Regions from separate parts of the Kocuria sp. CPCC 205231 genome, predicted to be linked through region 2. Evidence: riboswitches for the same ligand, from Rfam matches in the RefSeq annotation. Region 2 holds a riboswitch; each other region holds the start of a gene.
The links. Region 2 has a riboswitch for S-adenosylmethionine ahead of RF640_RS17545 (O-acetylhomoserine aminocarboxypropyltransferase/cysteine synthase family protein). Riboswitches for the same ligand answer to the same signal wherever they lie in the genome.
Positions count from the first base shown of each region.

Region 1: another riboswitch for S-adenosylmethionine. It lies ahead of RF640_RS07375 (cobalamin-independent methionine synthase II family protein); the one in region 2 lies ahead of RF640_RS17545 (O-acetylhomoserine aminocarboxypropyltransferase/cysteine synthase family protein).
Region 3: another riboswitch for S-adenosylmethionine. It lies ahead of RF640_RS07200 (methylenetetrahydrofolate reductase); the one in region 2 lies ahead of RF640_RS17545 (O-acetylhomoserine aminocarboxypropyltransferase/cysteine synthase family protein).

Region 1 covers NZ_JAVKPP010000005.1:266,861-270,799, reverse strand. Annotated here, with positions in the region: gene RF640_RS07390 (CoA transferase subunit A) at 1-550, opposite strand, end outside; gene RF640_RS07385 (IclR family transcriptional regulator) at 693-1,472, shown strand; gene RF640_RS07380 (3-hydroxybutyrate dehydrogenase) at 1,489-2,253, opposite strand; SAM riboswitch class I at 2,446-2,549, shown strand; gene RF640_RS07375 (cobalamin-independent methionine synthase II family protein) at 2,563-3,765, shown strand; gene RF640_RS07370 (cobalamin-independent methionine synthase II family protein) at 3,812-3,939, shown strand, end outside.
Region 2 covers NZ_JAVKPP010000024.1:22,412-26,350, forward strand. Annotated here, with positions in the region: partial or broken gene RF640_RS17540 (PLP-dependent transferase) at 1-15, opposite strand, end outside; gene RF640_RS17545 (O-acetylhomoserine aminocarboxypropyltransferase/cysteine synthase family protein) at 59-1,363, opposite strand; SAM riboswitch class I at 1,369-1,481, opposite strand; gene RF640_RS17550 (cold-shock protein) at 2,654-2,860, opposite strand; gene RF640_RS17555 (hypothetical protein) at 3,138-3,422, opposite strand; gene RF640_RS17560 (GAF and ANTAR domain-containing protein) at 3,432-3,939, opposite strand, start outside.
Region 3 covers NZ_JAVKPP010000005.1:231,594-235,532, reverse strand. Annotated here, with positions in the region: gene RF640_RS07220 (amino acid permease) at 1-668, shown strand, start outside; gene RF640_RS07215 (VOC family protein) at 751-1,167, opposite strand; gene RF640_RS07210 (SRPBCC family protein) at 1,170-1,667, opposite strand; gene RF640_RS07205 (helix-turn-helix transcriptional regulator) at 1,671-2,024, opposite strand; SAM riboswitch class I at 2,290-2,396, shown strand; gene RF640_RS07200 (methylenetetrahydrofolate reductase) at 2,467-3,393, shown strand; gene metE (5-methyltetrahydropteroyltriglutamate--homocysteine S-methyltransferase) at 3,450-3,939, shown strand, end outside.

The DNA.
Region 1 (3,939 bases), on a different contig from region 2:
TCCCGGCGGTCGCGACGATCGGGTTGAAGTTGCGCGCGGTGTAGCGGTAGACGAGGTTGCCGTCGGCGTCCCCGGTGTGGGCGTGGACCAGGGCGATGTCGGCGACGATGCCGCGCTCCTGCACGTAGGTCTCGCCGTCGAACTCGGCGTGCGGCTTGCCCTCGGCCACGAGGGTGCCGACCCCGGTCTTCGTGTAGAAGGCGGGGATGCCCGCGCCGCCGGCCCGGAGCCGCTCGGCGAGGGTGCCCTGGGGGTTGAACTCGACCTCGAGCTCGCCGTCCAGGTACTGCTGGGCGAACAGCTTGTTCTCGCCCACGTAGGAGGCGAGGACCTTCTTCACCTGGCGGTTCTCGAGCAGGACCCCGAGGCCCTTGCCGTCCACGCCCATGTTGTTGGAGACCACCGTGAGGTCCGTGACCCCGGAGTCCCGCACCGCGTCGATGAGATCCCGGGGGATCCCGCTCAGCCCGAACCCGCCCACGGCGAGCGTCATGCCGTCCCGCAGGCTCTCCGCCAGCAGCTCGGCGGCGTTGTCTCTGACCTTGGACACCCTTGTCCCTTCCTCTCGTCGGACTGTGACCCAGCACTCAATCTAGGGAGCCTCCACATGCCGGTCAACAGATCCGGCGGCACGACGGCGCTTCTCCTCAGCATCCGGCCATTCGTCCCCCGACTGTCCATATAGTGGAGTCATGGGACAGGAGCGGACGACGGGCCAGGGGACCCAGGTGGTCCACCGGGTGGGGCAGCTGCTGCGGGCCGTCGCGGGGCGGGAACGGGGCAGCACGGTGGCGGAGCTCGCCGCCGAGACCGGGCTGACCCGCCCCACCGTGCACCGGCTGCTCACGGGACTGGCCGAGGAGGGCCTCGTGGACCGCGACGCCGGGACCGGGGCCTGGCAGCTGGGCCCCGAGCTGTACGTGCTGGGCGCGGTGGCGGCCCACCGCTATCCGATCCGGGAGCTGGCCGGGCCCTCGCTGCGCCGGCTCGCGGAGGCCACCGGCGAGAGCGCGTTCCTCTCGGTCCGCCGGGGGCTGGAGACGGTCTGCCTGGCGCGCGTGGAGGGCGCCTTCCCCATCCGCTCCCACGTCCTCTACGAGGGGCTGCGGCTGCCGCTCGGCGTGGCCTCGGCAGGGCTGGCGGTCCTGGCCCACCTCCCGGACGCGGAGGTGGACCGGGTCCTCGCGGCCACGGCCGGGGCCCGCGCCGAGTGGGGCCCGCTGCACACGCCCGAGCGGATCCGGGAGCTGCTCGCGGACGTCCGGCGGGAGGGCTTCGCCGTGAACCCGGGGCTGATCGTCGAGGGCAGCTGGGGCATGGCCGCCGCGGTCTTCGACGCGACGGGCGCGCCGGTCTACGCGCTGAGCCTCACGGGCATCGAGCCCCGGTTCAGCGGCGAGCGCCGGCAGCTCCTGGGCCGGGCCCTGCTCACGGAGGCCCACCGGCTCTCCCGGGAGCTGGGTCACCGCTGAGCGGCCCGGGGCGGGCTCAGCGCGCCGTCCAGCCGCCGTCCATCGTGTAGGAGGCCCCGGTGACCATGGACGCGTGCGGTCCGGCCAGCCACGCGACCAGGCTGCCGACGTCCTCCGGGTCCACGAGCTTCTTGATCGGCGTCTCGCCGAGCATGATCCGCTCCACCACCTCGGACTCGGGGATCCCGTGCACCCTCGCCTGGTCGGCGATCTGCTTCTCGACGAGCGGGGTGCGCACGTAGCCGGGGTTGATGCAGTTGCTCGTCACCCCGTGGGCCGCGCCCTCCACCGCGACGGTCTTGGACAGCCCCTCCAGGCCGTGCTTCGCCGAGACGTAGGCGCTCTTGTAGGGGGACGCCCGCAGCCCGTGCACGGAGGAGACGTTGATGACGCGCCCCCAGCCCCGCTCGTACATGTGCGGCAGCGCGGCGCGCACCAGCAGGAACGGGGACTCCAGCATCAGCACCAGGATCCGGTGGAAGTCCGCGGGGTCGAACTCCTGGAGGGGGGCGACCTTCTGGATGCCGGCGTTGTTGACCAGCACGTCGACCTCGAGGCTCAGCTCGGCGAGCGCCGCGGTGTCGAGCAGGTCGACGGCCCACGCGCGGCCGCCGAGCTCGTCCGCGACGCGCTGCGCCCCGGCCTCGTCGACGTCGGCCACGACCACGTGCGCGCCGGAGCCGGCGAGGGCCCGGGCGGCGGCCAGGCCGATGCCGCTCGCGCCACCGGTGACGAGCGCCGTGCGGCCCTCGAGGTCCTGCTGCTGGGGCGTCTGGGACATGGGGGTCCTTCCTCTGGTCCGTCGTGCCCGCGGGGTGAGGGGCACGGATCACCGCCACGGTATGTGATCCAGGCCATGTTCGCGAAGGACAGCTCCTCCCGGGAGTGCGCGCCGGGTCGCGTCACACGGCGTCATGTCCGTCATCCGGGCGCCGAATGGCGCAGCGCGCACGGGTGCGCTTGGATGACAGGGTCACCATCCAGAGCGGCCGAGAGATCTGGCTCGACGACGCCGCAGCAACCCGGGCGACGGCATCCCCGTCCCGCCTCCGGTGCTACCGCCAGGACCGATGGAAAGGACGCACGACCCATGCTGCGAAGCGCCGACCGCATCCGCACGACCCACGCCGGGTCCCTCCCGCGCACCCCGGCGCTGCTCGAGGCCAACCGGGCGAAGGGGGCCGTCCCGGAGGCGGAGTACGACCGGCTCCTGCAGGACTCGGTGGTCGACGTGGTCCGCCGACAGCGCGAGCTCGGGATCGACGTGGTCAACGACGGCGAGTACGGCCACGTCATGGCCGCGGAGGTCGACTACGGCGCGTGGTGGCACTACGTCTTCGCCCGGATCTCGGGCCTCACCCCCGGCGACGTGGACCTGTGGGAGCAGGAGCCGCAGCGCTCCTCGCCCGGCAGGGTGGTCCTGACGAGCTTCGGGGACCGCCGGGACCGCCGGCTCTTCCACGAGGCGTACACGGACCCCTCCTCGGGCATCACCACGGGCAAGCAGGCGCCGTTCCCGAAGATCACCGGGAAGCTGGAGTACACGGGCCACGCGGCGCTGGAGGCGGACATCCGCAACCTCAAGGCCGGGCTGCAGGCCACGGGCGCGAGCGAGGGCTACCTCGCCGCGCTGTCCCCGGGCTCGTGCGCGCGGCTGGAGAACACCCACTACGCGGACGAGGACGAGGTGCTGACCGCCTGCGCCGAGGTGATGCGCGAGGAGTACCGGGCGATCACCGACGCCGGGCTGATCGTGCAGATCGACGACCCGTCCATCGCGGAGAACTGGGACCAGGTCAATCCCGAGCCCGGCGTGGAGGACTACCTCGCGTTCACCCGCAAGCGGGTCGAGGCCCTCAACTACGCCCTCGAGGGCATCCCGGAGGAGCAGGTGCGCTTCCACCTGTGCTGGGGCTCCTGGCACGGCCCGCACACCACGGACCTCGGGTTCGAGCTCCTGGTGGAGCTCATGCTCTCCATCAGGGCCGGCGGCTACAGCTTCGAGGCCGCCAACGCCCGGCACGAGCACGAGTGGAAGGTCTGGCAGGACCACGAGCTGCCCGAGGGCAAGATCATCATCCCGGGGATCGTCTCCCACGCCACCAACGTGGTGGAGCACCCGGAGCTGGTGGCCGACCGGATCGAGCGCTTCGCCCGCCAGGTGGGCCGCGAGAACGTGATCGCCTCGACCGACTGCGGCCTGGGCGGGCGGATCCATCCGCAGATCGCCGCGGCGAAGCTCGAGACCCTCGCCCGCGGGGCCGAGCTCGCCTCCCGCCGGCTCTGGTCCTGACCGGCCCCCGACCTTCCCGCAGACCCTCAGGAGGACACGCATGACCATGCAGAACACCGACCACGTGCAGACCACCCACGTGGGCTCCCTGCCGCGGACCCCGCGGCTGCTCGAGGCCAACCAGCGGCACGCCGAGGGCGCCATCACGTTCGAGCAGCTCACCGACGAGCTCGC
Region 2 (3,939 bases):
CAGTCCCCGGGCCGTCGGCGCAGTGTCCGTCTGTGCTGTGTCGTTCAGGAGGGTCATCTCAGCGCGCCTCCCCGGTCAGGGCCGAGGCCGGTACGGTGGCCAGCGCCCGGTCGAGGTCGGCGATCAGGTCCTCGGGACACTCCAGTCCGATGGACAGCCGGATCGTGGTCTCAGCGATGCCTGCGGCCCGGCGTTGGTTAGGGGTGAGCCGGCAGTGCGTCATGGTCGCCGGGTGGCTGACCAGGGAGCGCACGTCCCCGATGTTGGCCACGAGCTGGAACAGCTCCAGAGCGTCGATGAACGGGCCGATGGCCTCGGAGCCGGCGGCCAGGTCGAAGGAGAACACCGAGCCGGTGCCGTGCGGGAAGTCCCTCTCGGCGAGGGCGGCGCTGGGGTGTCCGGGGATCGCCGGGTGGTGGACGCGCCCGACGGTGGGGTGCCGGGCCAAGTGCTCGGCGACCGTTCGCGCGGTCTCCTCCTGCCGGGCGATGCGGACGCCGAGGGTCTCCAGGCCCTGGATGAACTGGGCGGCGCTGGCCGGGGCGAGGGAGGGGCCGAGGTCGTGCAGGAACTTGCTGCGCGCCAGCGCCAGGTAGGCGCCGCGGCCGTGCCGGTCGATGAGTGCCTGTCCGCCGTAGCGGGCCTTGGGCCGGGTCAGTTGGGGCCACCGCTCCGGGGCTGCGCCGTAGTCGAAGGTGCCGCCGTCCACGATCGCCCCGCCGAGGACGGCCCCGTGCCCGCCGATGAACTTCGTGGCGGAGTGCACCACCACGTCGGCACCATGTTCCAGTGGCCGGTACAGGACCGGCGTCGCCAAGGTGCTGTCCACCACGACCGGGACCCCGGAGGCGTGGGCGATGTCCGCCAGCGCCGGCAGGTCCGGCACGGTGGCCAGCGGGTTGGTGATCGACTCCAGGAAGAACGCGCGGGTGTCCGGCCGGATCGCCGCGCCCCAGGCCTGCGGGTCGGCCGGGTCGGCGAAAGTGACCTCGATGCCGAAGTCGGCGAAGGTGTCCGTCAGCAGGTCCACCGTCCCGCCGTAGAGCTGGCTGGAGGCGACCAAGTGCTTACCGCCGTGGAGCAGGGTCAGCAGAGACAGCGCGACGGCGGCTTGTCCCGTGGCGGTGCCGATGGCCCCGATCCCGCCCTCCAGGGCCGCCAGTCGGTTCTCGAACACGGCGACCGTGGGGTTGCCCGTGCGGCTGTAGGTGAACCCGGGGGTCTCCAGCCGGAACATCGAGGCGGCCGTGGCGTGATCGGGGAAGCGGTAGGCCGCCGTCTGGTGGATGGGCACGGCCACCGGCCAATAGGGGGCCTCGGGCTCGTAGCCGGCGTGGACCTGTTGGGTGGCGTGGTGATTCACTCGATCCTCCATCGGTCCTGGCGGTAGCACCGTGCCCGCCGGTCCCGGTGTCCCAGGGTCGGCTGACTGGTTGCTGCGGCGTCATCGAGCCAGATCTCTCGGCCGCTCTGGATGGTGTGGTGCGCTCATCCCACTCGATGGACGGCTCTATAGTCCAACGGACGGTGGGGTCGGTTGTCACAAAACCACACGTCGGGACATATTCGGGCCGGGCGATCGCGCTCGGCCGCTTCGGCCGACGTCGGGCCGGGTTTGTGACAGGTTATGACGGCCGGCCGCCCGGCCCTCATCGTGGGCTCAGTGATGTCCCGACGGAAGACCAGGGCGTCGTCGAGGGCGTTGTGCGCGGAGAAGATGACGCCCGCCTGGGGGTGGCGTCATCAACGGCGTGGTGAACGGCGTCAACCGGATCCCGGGAGCCGTGCACGGAGCCATCGGATTCGTCCTCCGGCACCACAGGAGGGCTCTCCCCGGCCCCGCTCTTCGGCCGTGGCAACCCGCGGCGTATGACCAGCCTCAACTGCATTATCGTTCCCGCGGGCAATGTCCGGTAGCCGGCCATATGTAAAGCAGCCCCGGTCGCTATGAGTCTTTGGAGCCCTCAGCTCCTCGAGCGTTCTTCTTCCGCTGTTCCAACCAGCCGAAGACGGCGGCCACCATGGCTAGGGCGGCCGCAGCAGGGAACTCCCGTCAGGTCTTGGGTGTGCTCGGGTTTTGTGTCCTGGGCCGAGCTGCGGTGCCGGCACGGCGGTCATCGACGCCCGACGGGGCTCCAGGGGCGTTGGCGTTCCGGTCCCTGCGCAGGCATCTGCGGTTCGCGGCGACACGGCCCTTCGTCCTGGCTTCATGGGATGGACGGTGGTCGTGGAGACAGGAAAGGGGCGGGATGGCCCCCCGGCCAGTCCCGCCCCGCTGTTCCCTGCCTCAGACCGCATCCCCCAAGGAGTGTCGGATCCCCCCGGATCCGTGGAGTTCTCGGCCTGTCCCAGAGATCAAGGGGTCATCGAAAATCCCCTTGTCAGAAGCAACAATTGCCGATGCACCGTCCTAGGGCAAGACCACCCGGGGTCCGCGCGTTCACAACCAGCCACAAAGGTGTGTGATCGCGAACACAGGTCGGGGCAGTCGCCGCTCGGCTCCGAGTGCCGGGAAGGGCGCAAGTGGTGGCAGCCAGAGGGCCGGGGCCGGAACGAGGAATCGCCACCGGGCCGGGGCCGGGTGGCGATTCCTGGGGTGACGTCAGGCCGTACGGCTCGGCGTCGGTGATCTCACGAGGAGATCAGCGTGTTCTCACGCAATGACGGAGATGTTCGCGGCCTGGGGGCCCTTGGGGCCGTCCTGGGTCTCGAACTCGACGCGCTGGTTCTCCTCGAGGGAGCGGAACCCGCCGGAGTTGATCGCGGAGAAGTGCGCGAACACGTCCTTGGAGCCGTCCTCGGGGGTGATGAAGCCGAAGCCCTTGTCGGCGTTGAACCACTTCACGGTGCCAGTAGTCATGGGGAACCTGTCTTTCTGAAGAAACGGAGCGTCCCCGACGATCGGGGTGCTCGGGCGTTGCGATGCCTGCCAAAACGTCTTCTCAGAAAAACTGCCGTACCCGGATCCGGGCGAACTGCTTGAACTGCAAGAACGAAACTTCAACAACTGGACTCCACTGTACGCAGGCCAATCCGAATGCGCAGTGACAGGCGACACCTGAGGCCTCGGTGCCGCCGCCCACGGTCTACCCAACACCGTTTCCGGGCCGCGGGGTGCAAGACCTGCAGAGGGGTGGTCAATCCGCGGCGTCGGAGCCCTCGCGGCGGAGCAGCTCGGAGACGTAGGGGGCCCGCAACGGAGGTCGCCGGTCGATGAGCTCATTGACAGCGTGGGCCAACAAGTCACGCTGAAGGGCGGGCAGGTCCAAGCAATGGTGCAGGTAGGCCTCGACCTCGACCTCCCCGGCACTGCCGCCGAGGGTGAAGTAGTGGAACCACAACTGCTTCACCTCGATGCCGGCCCGGCCGATGACCTCGAGCAGCAGGCGGGCTTGTTCTGCCCCGATACCGTCGTCATCCACGGGTGCCCCTCACCCTTCCGGATCCGGGCGGCGCTCCAGGATCTGGCGGGCGACCTCGGCCATAGGGCGGCCCTGGGCTCGCGAGGCCGTGAGCAGCACGCAATGGGCGTCATCCGGGTCGGTGGCCCGTTGTTCCATCAGCATCCCGGTGGCCCGATCGACCGCCTGCCGATCCTCCAGCCCGGCCTGCAACTCGGCACTGAGCCGTTGCGGGGCGTCCGCGGTCTGGGCCGAGCCCAGCAGGGTGGCCGCCGCGACGGCCAGCAGGCCCAGCTGCTGCTCCTCGTAGCCGGTGAAGGCATCACCGACGGTGGCGTAGACCTTCATCGCCCCCAGGCACCGGTCCTGGAACACCATCGGGACACTGATCATCGACAGGATTCCCGAGGCGGCGGCAGCCCTCGACCACTCCGGCCACCGGTCGTCGTCGGTGGTGTCGTTGACGCGCTGGGGGGTCGCGGTGGCCCAGGCGCTCAGGCACGGGCCGTTCCCGAGGTCGTATTGGAGGGCGTCGGCG
Region 3 (3,939 bases), on a different contig from region 2:
GCGCCGTGCGCACCATCCTGGTCCGGATCCTCGTCTTCTACGTGGGCGCCGTGACCGTCATGGTCCTGGTGCTGCCGTGGAACGACGAGCAGCTCTCGGTCAGCCCGTTCGTGGCCGTGCTGGAGACCGCCGGGGTGCCCGGCGCGGACGTGCTGATGGCCGTGGTCATCATCCTGGCGCTGCTCTCGGCCCTCAACGCGAACATCTACGGCGCGTCCCGGATGCTCTGGTCGCTGGCCCGCCGCGGCTCGGCGCCGCGGGCCTTCGCCGACGTCTCCGACCGCGGGGTCCCCCGGAGCGCGGTGGTCGTCTCCGTGCTCTTCGGCTTCGCCGCCGTGGTGCTGAACTACCTGTGGCCCGAGACCGTGCTGCTGTGGATGCTCAACACCGTGGGCGCGACCTGCCTGGTCGTCTGGGGGCTCGCGCTGGTCTCGCAGATCGTCCTGCGCCGCCGCGCGGACCGGGACGGCACCGAGCTGCCCCTGCGGATGTGGGCCTTCCCGTGGCTGTCGTACCTGGCGCTGGCGCTCCTCGCCGGGATCGTCCTGCTCGGGCTGCTCGACGGCGCCGTGCGGGGCCAGCTCCTGCTCACGGCCGGGCTGGTGGCGCTCATCGCCCTGGCCTCGAAGGTGCTCGGCCGCCGGGCCGAGCACGCCCCGCAGGACTGATCCGGCGGAGCCGCGGCTCCGCCGGGGCCACGGGCACAGGACATGCCGCGGTGCGCGGCCGTCGCCGGCGCCGGTGACGGTGTCAGAGGCGGTGCTCCGGCGGGATCAGCGGGCGCTCGGCGCGGACCCGCAGCTCCTGGACCGCCCACGAGTTGCCGTCGGGGTCGCTGAAGCCGAAGACGGTGCCGCCGTCCCGCTCGTCGAGCACCGTGATCCCGCTCACCTCCACGCCCCGGGACAGCAGCTCCTCGCGGGCCGCCCGGGCGTCCGCGACCACCAGCTGGAGCCCGCGCAGGGATCCGGGGGCCATCTCCCGGTGGGCGGGGAGGTTGCCCACCACGATCGAGCAGCCGGACCCGGGCGGGGTCAGCTGGGCGATGTCCATCTGCTCGGTGGTGGTGTGGTGGTCGAGGTGGAAGCCGACCTGGTCCCGGTAGAACTCCACGGCCCGGTCGACGTCGCGCACCGGCACCAGCACCACCTCGAGCGTCCAGTCCACGGTCAGACCCCGCCCTGCGCGGTCCGCCCGCCCAGCAGCTCCTCGAGCCGCTCGTAGCCCTCGGCCACGCCCTTCTCCATGCCGGATCCGACCATCCCGTCGCGGGCCTCCTGGGACGCGTGGACGGTGTGCCCGCGCAGCCGGCACCGGCCGTCGCCCAGGTCCTCGAAATGCAGGTACTCCAGGTCCACGGCGTCGGGCCAGTCCTCGTACTCGAAGGTCTGGACCACGAGCTCGTTCTCGCGCACCGTGTGGAAGACGCCGCGGAAGGCGTACTCCTCGGTGCTGTCCTCGCCGCGCTGGACGAACCGGTAGGCGCCGCCGGGGCGGAACTCGAAGCCGTCGATCCGGGTCCGCAGCCCGCGCGGCCCGATCCACTGCCGGAACAGCTCGGGGTCGGCGTGGGCGCGGAAGACGTCGGCCACGGGGTGGTCGAACTCGCGCTCGAAGTCGATGAAGGGCAGGCCGTCGGGGACGGTCAGGTGCAGTGCGTGTCCCATGGTTCAGTCCTGGGTGTGCTGGCCGCGGTCCGCGGCTCGGGTGTCGAGCACGGCGTCGAGGCGGCGGAACTGCTCCTCCCGGACCAGCCGGTACCGGTCGATCCACGCGGTGAGCGCCTCGAGCCGTGCGGGGTCCAGGTGGACGGGCCGGCGCTGGGCGTCACGGGTGCGCGTGACGAGCTGCGCCTGCTCGAGGACCTGGATGTGCTTCGAGACCGCCTGGAGGGAGATCGCGAAGGGTTCCGCCAGTTCGGTGACCGTGGCCGGTCCGCGGCTGAGCCGGGCGACGATGCGGCGGCGGACCGGGTCGGCCAGGGCCAGGAAGGCCCTGTCGAGCTCGTCGTCGCCGGGATCCACGGTGTTTGTCAACTGATTCCTTGATCAACCTGTTGGTTGTCAAAGACTAGGCCGCCCGCCCCGGCCCGGCAAGACCCGAGACCGGATCGTGACGGCCCCGGACCTGCGCTCCTCATGGGCCTCGCCGCCGGTGCGTCGTCGCCGGTGCGTCGTCGCGCGTCGGTGTTGCGTCCTGTGACGCCGCGGTCGTCACAGTCGGCGCACCGGCGTCTTCTGGGCGCCCGCACTTGGCAGCGCGGCGGGGCAGCCGCTGGAATGGGTCCTGCATCTATCCAGAGCGGCCGAGAGACCTGGCTCGTCGACGCCGCAGCAACCATCCGCGCCCCCGCCACGGGGTGCGCGGAACGGTGCTCCCGCCAGGACCGATGGAGCTGTCGCAGCCTCCCGGGTCCACTCCGGGACGGCTGCTGCCCTCCCTCGGGGTGACCCTTGGAGGAAGAACGTGACACCACGCCCGACCGCCCGGCCGGCGCCGCCGTCCCTGTCCTACGAGCTCTATCCGCCGCGCAGCGCGGCGAGCGCCGACACGCTGCTGCGGACCATCGAGGAGCTCGAGCCCACCCGTCCCGACCACGTCTCGGTGACGTACAGCGGGGACGAGCAGCGCCGGGACAGCTCGCTCGCCCTGCTCGACCACCTCCTGGCGCGCACGAGCCTGCGGCCCCTGGCCCACCTGACGTGCGTCGGCAGCACTCGGGCCGAGCTGGAGCAGACCGTGGCCGCACTGGTCCGCCGCGGCGTCCGGGGCGTCCTGGCCCTGCGCGGCGACCTCGACCCGGGGGCCGAGCCGGGCGAGCTGCGGCACGCCGGCGAGCTCGTGGAGCTCGTGCGCGAGGTCGAGCAGCGCCACACCGCGGCCCTGGCGGCCGGCCGGCTCGCCGTGGGCGTGGCCGCCTACCCGACCCGGCACCCGGAGTCGCCGTCCTTCCGGCACGACGTCGAGGTGCTGCTGGCCAAGCAGCGCTCCGGGGCGGACTTCGCGATCACGCAGGTCTACTTCCGCCCGCAGCGCTACGAGCGCCTGGTCGCGGCGGCGCGGGCGGCCGGGGTGACGATCCCGATCGTCCCGGGGATCATGCCGGTCACCGACCCGCGGCGGCTCCGGACGCTGTGCCGGCTGGCGGGCCTGGCGCCCCACCCGGGCCTGGCCGCCGCGCTGGAGGACGCGCCCGGTCCTGCCGAGCGGCACCGCGCCGGCGTGGCCTTCGCGGCGCGGCTGGCCCGCGCCGCCCTGGACGCCGGCGCCCCCGGGCTGCACCTCTACACCTTCAACGAGCACGGGGCCGCGCTCGACCTGCTGGAGCACGTGGACCTCCCGCGCGTCCCGCACGTGCCCGTCGCGCTCGAGGACCTTCTGCTCCCCGCCTGAGCACGCGCCCACCCACCGTTCCGCACGACCCCTCGACACCCCTTCAGGAGACCACCATGACCACTGTCCCGTTCCCCGCCGCCACCATCACCGGCTACCCCCGGATCGGCCGCCGCCGCGAGCTGAAGAAGGCCCTGGAGGCCTACTGGGCCGGGCGCTCGACCCGCGAGGAGCTCGAGTCTGCGGCCGCCGACCTGCAGCTGGCGACCCACCGCCGGCTCGTGGAGCTGGGCCTCGGCGCCCGGGACTCGTCCCTGCCCGCGGCGTTCCCCCTCTACGACCAGGTCCTGGACACCACCGTGGCCCTCGGGGCGGTGCCGGCCCGCTTCGCCGATCTCGCCGACGCCGAGGGCCGGCTCGGCCTCGACGCGAGCTTCGTGCTGGCCCGCGGCGACGCCGGGCGCGCTCCCCTCGAGCTGACCAAGTGGTTCGACACCAACTACCACTACCTCGTGCCCGAGATCGGCCCGGAGACCCCGCTCCGCGCCACCGCCGACCGGCTCGTGGCCGACGTCCGCCGCGCCGCCGCACACGGCTTCACCGTCC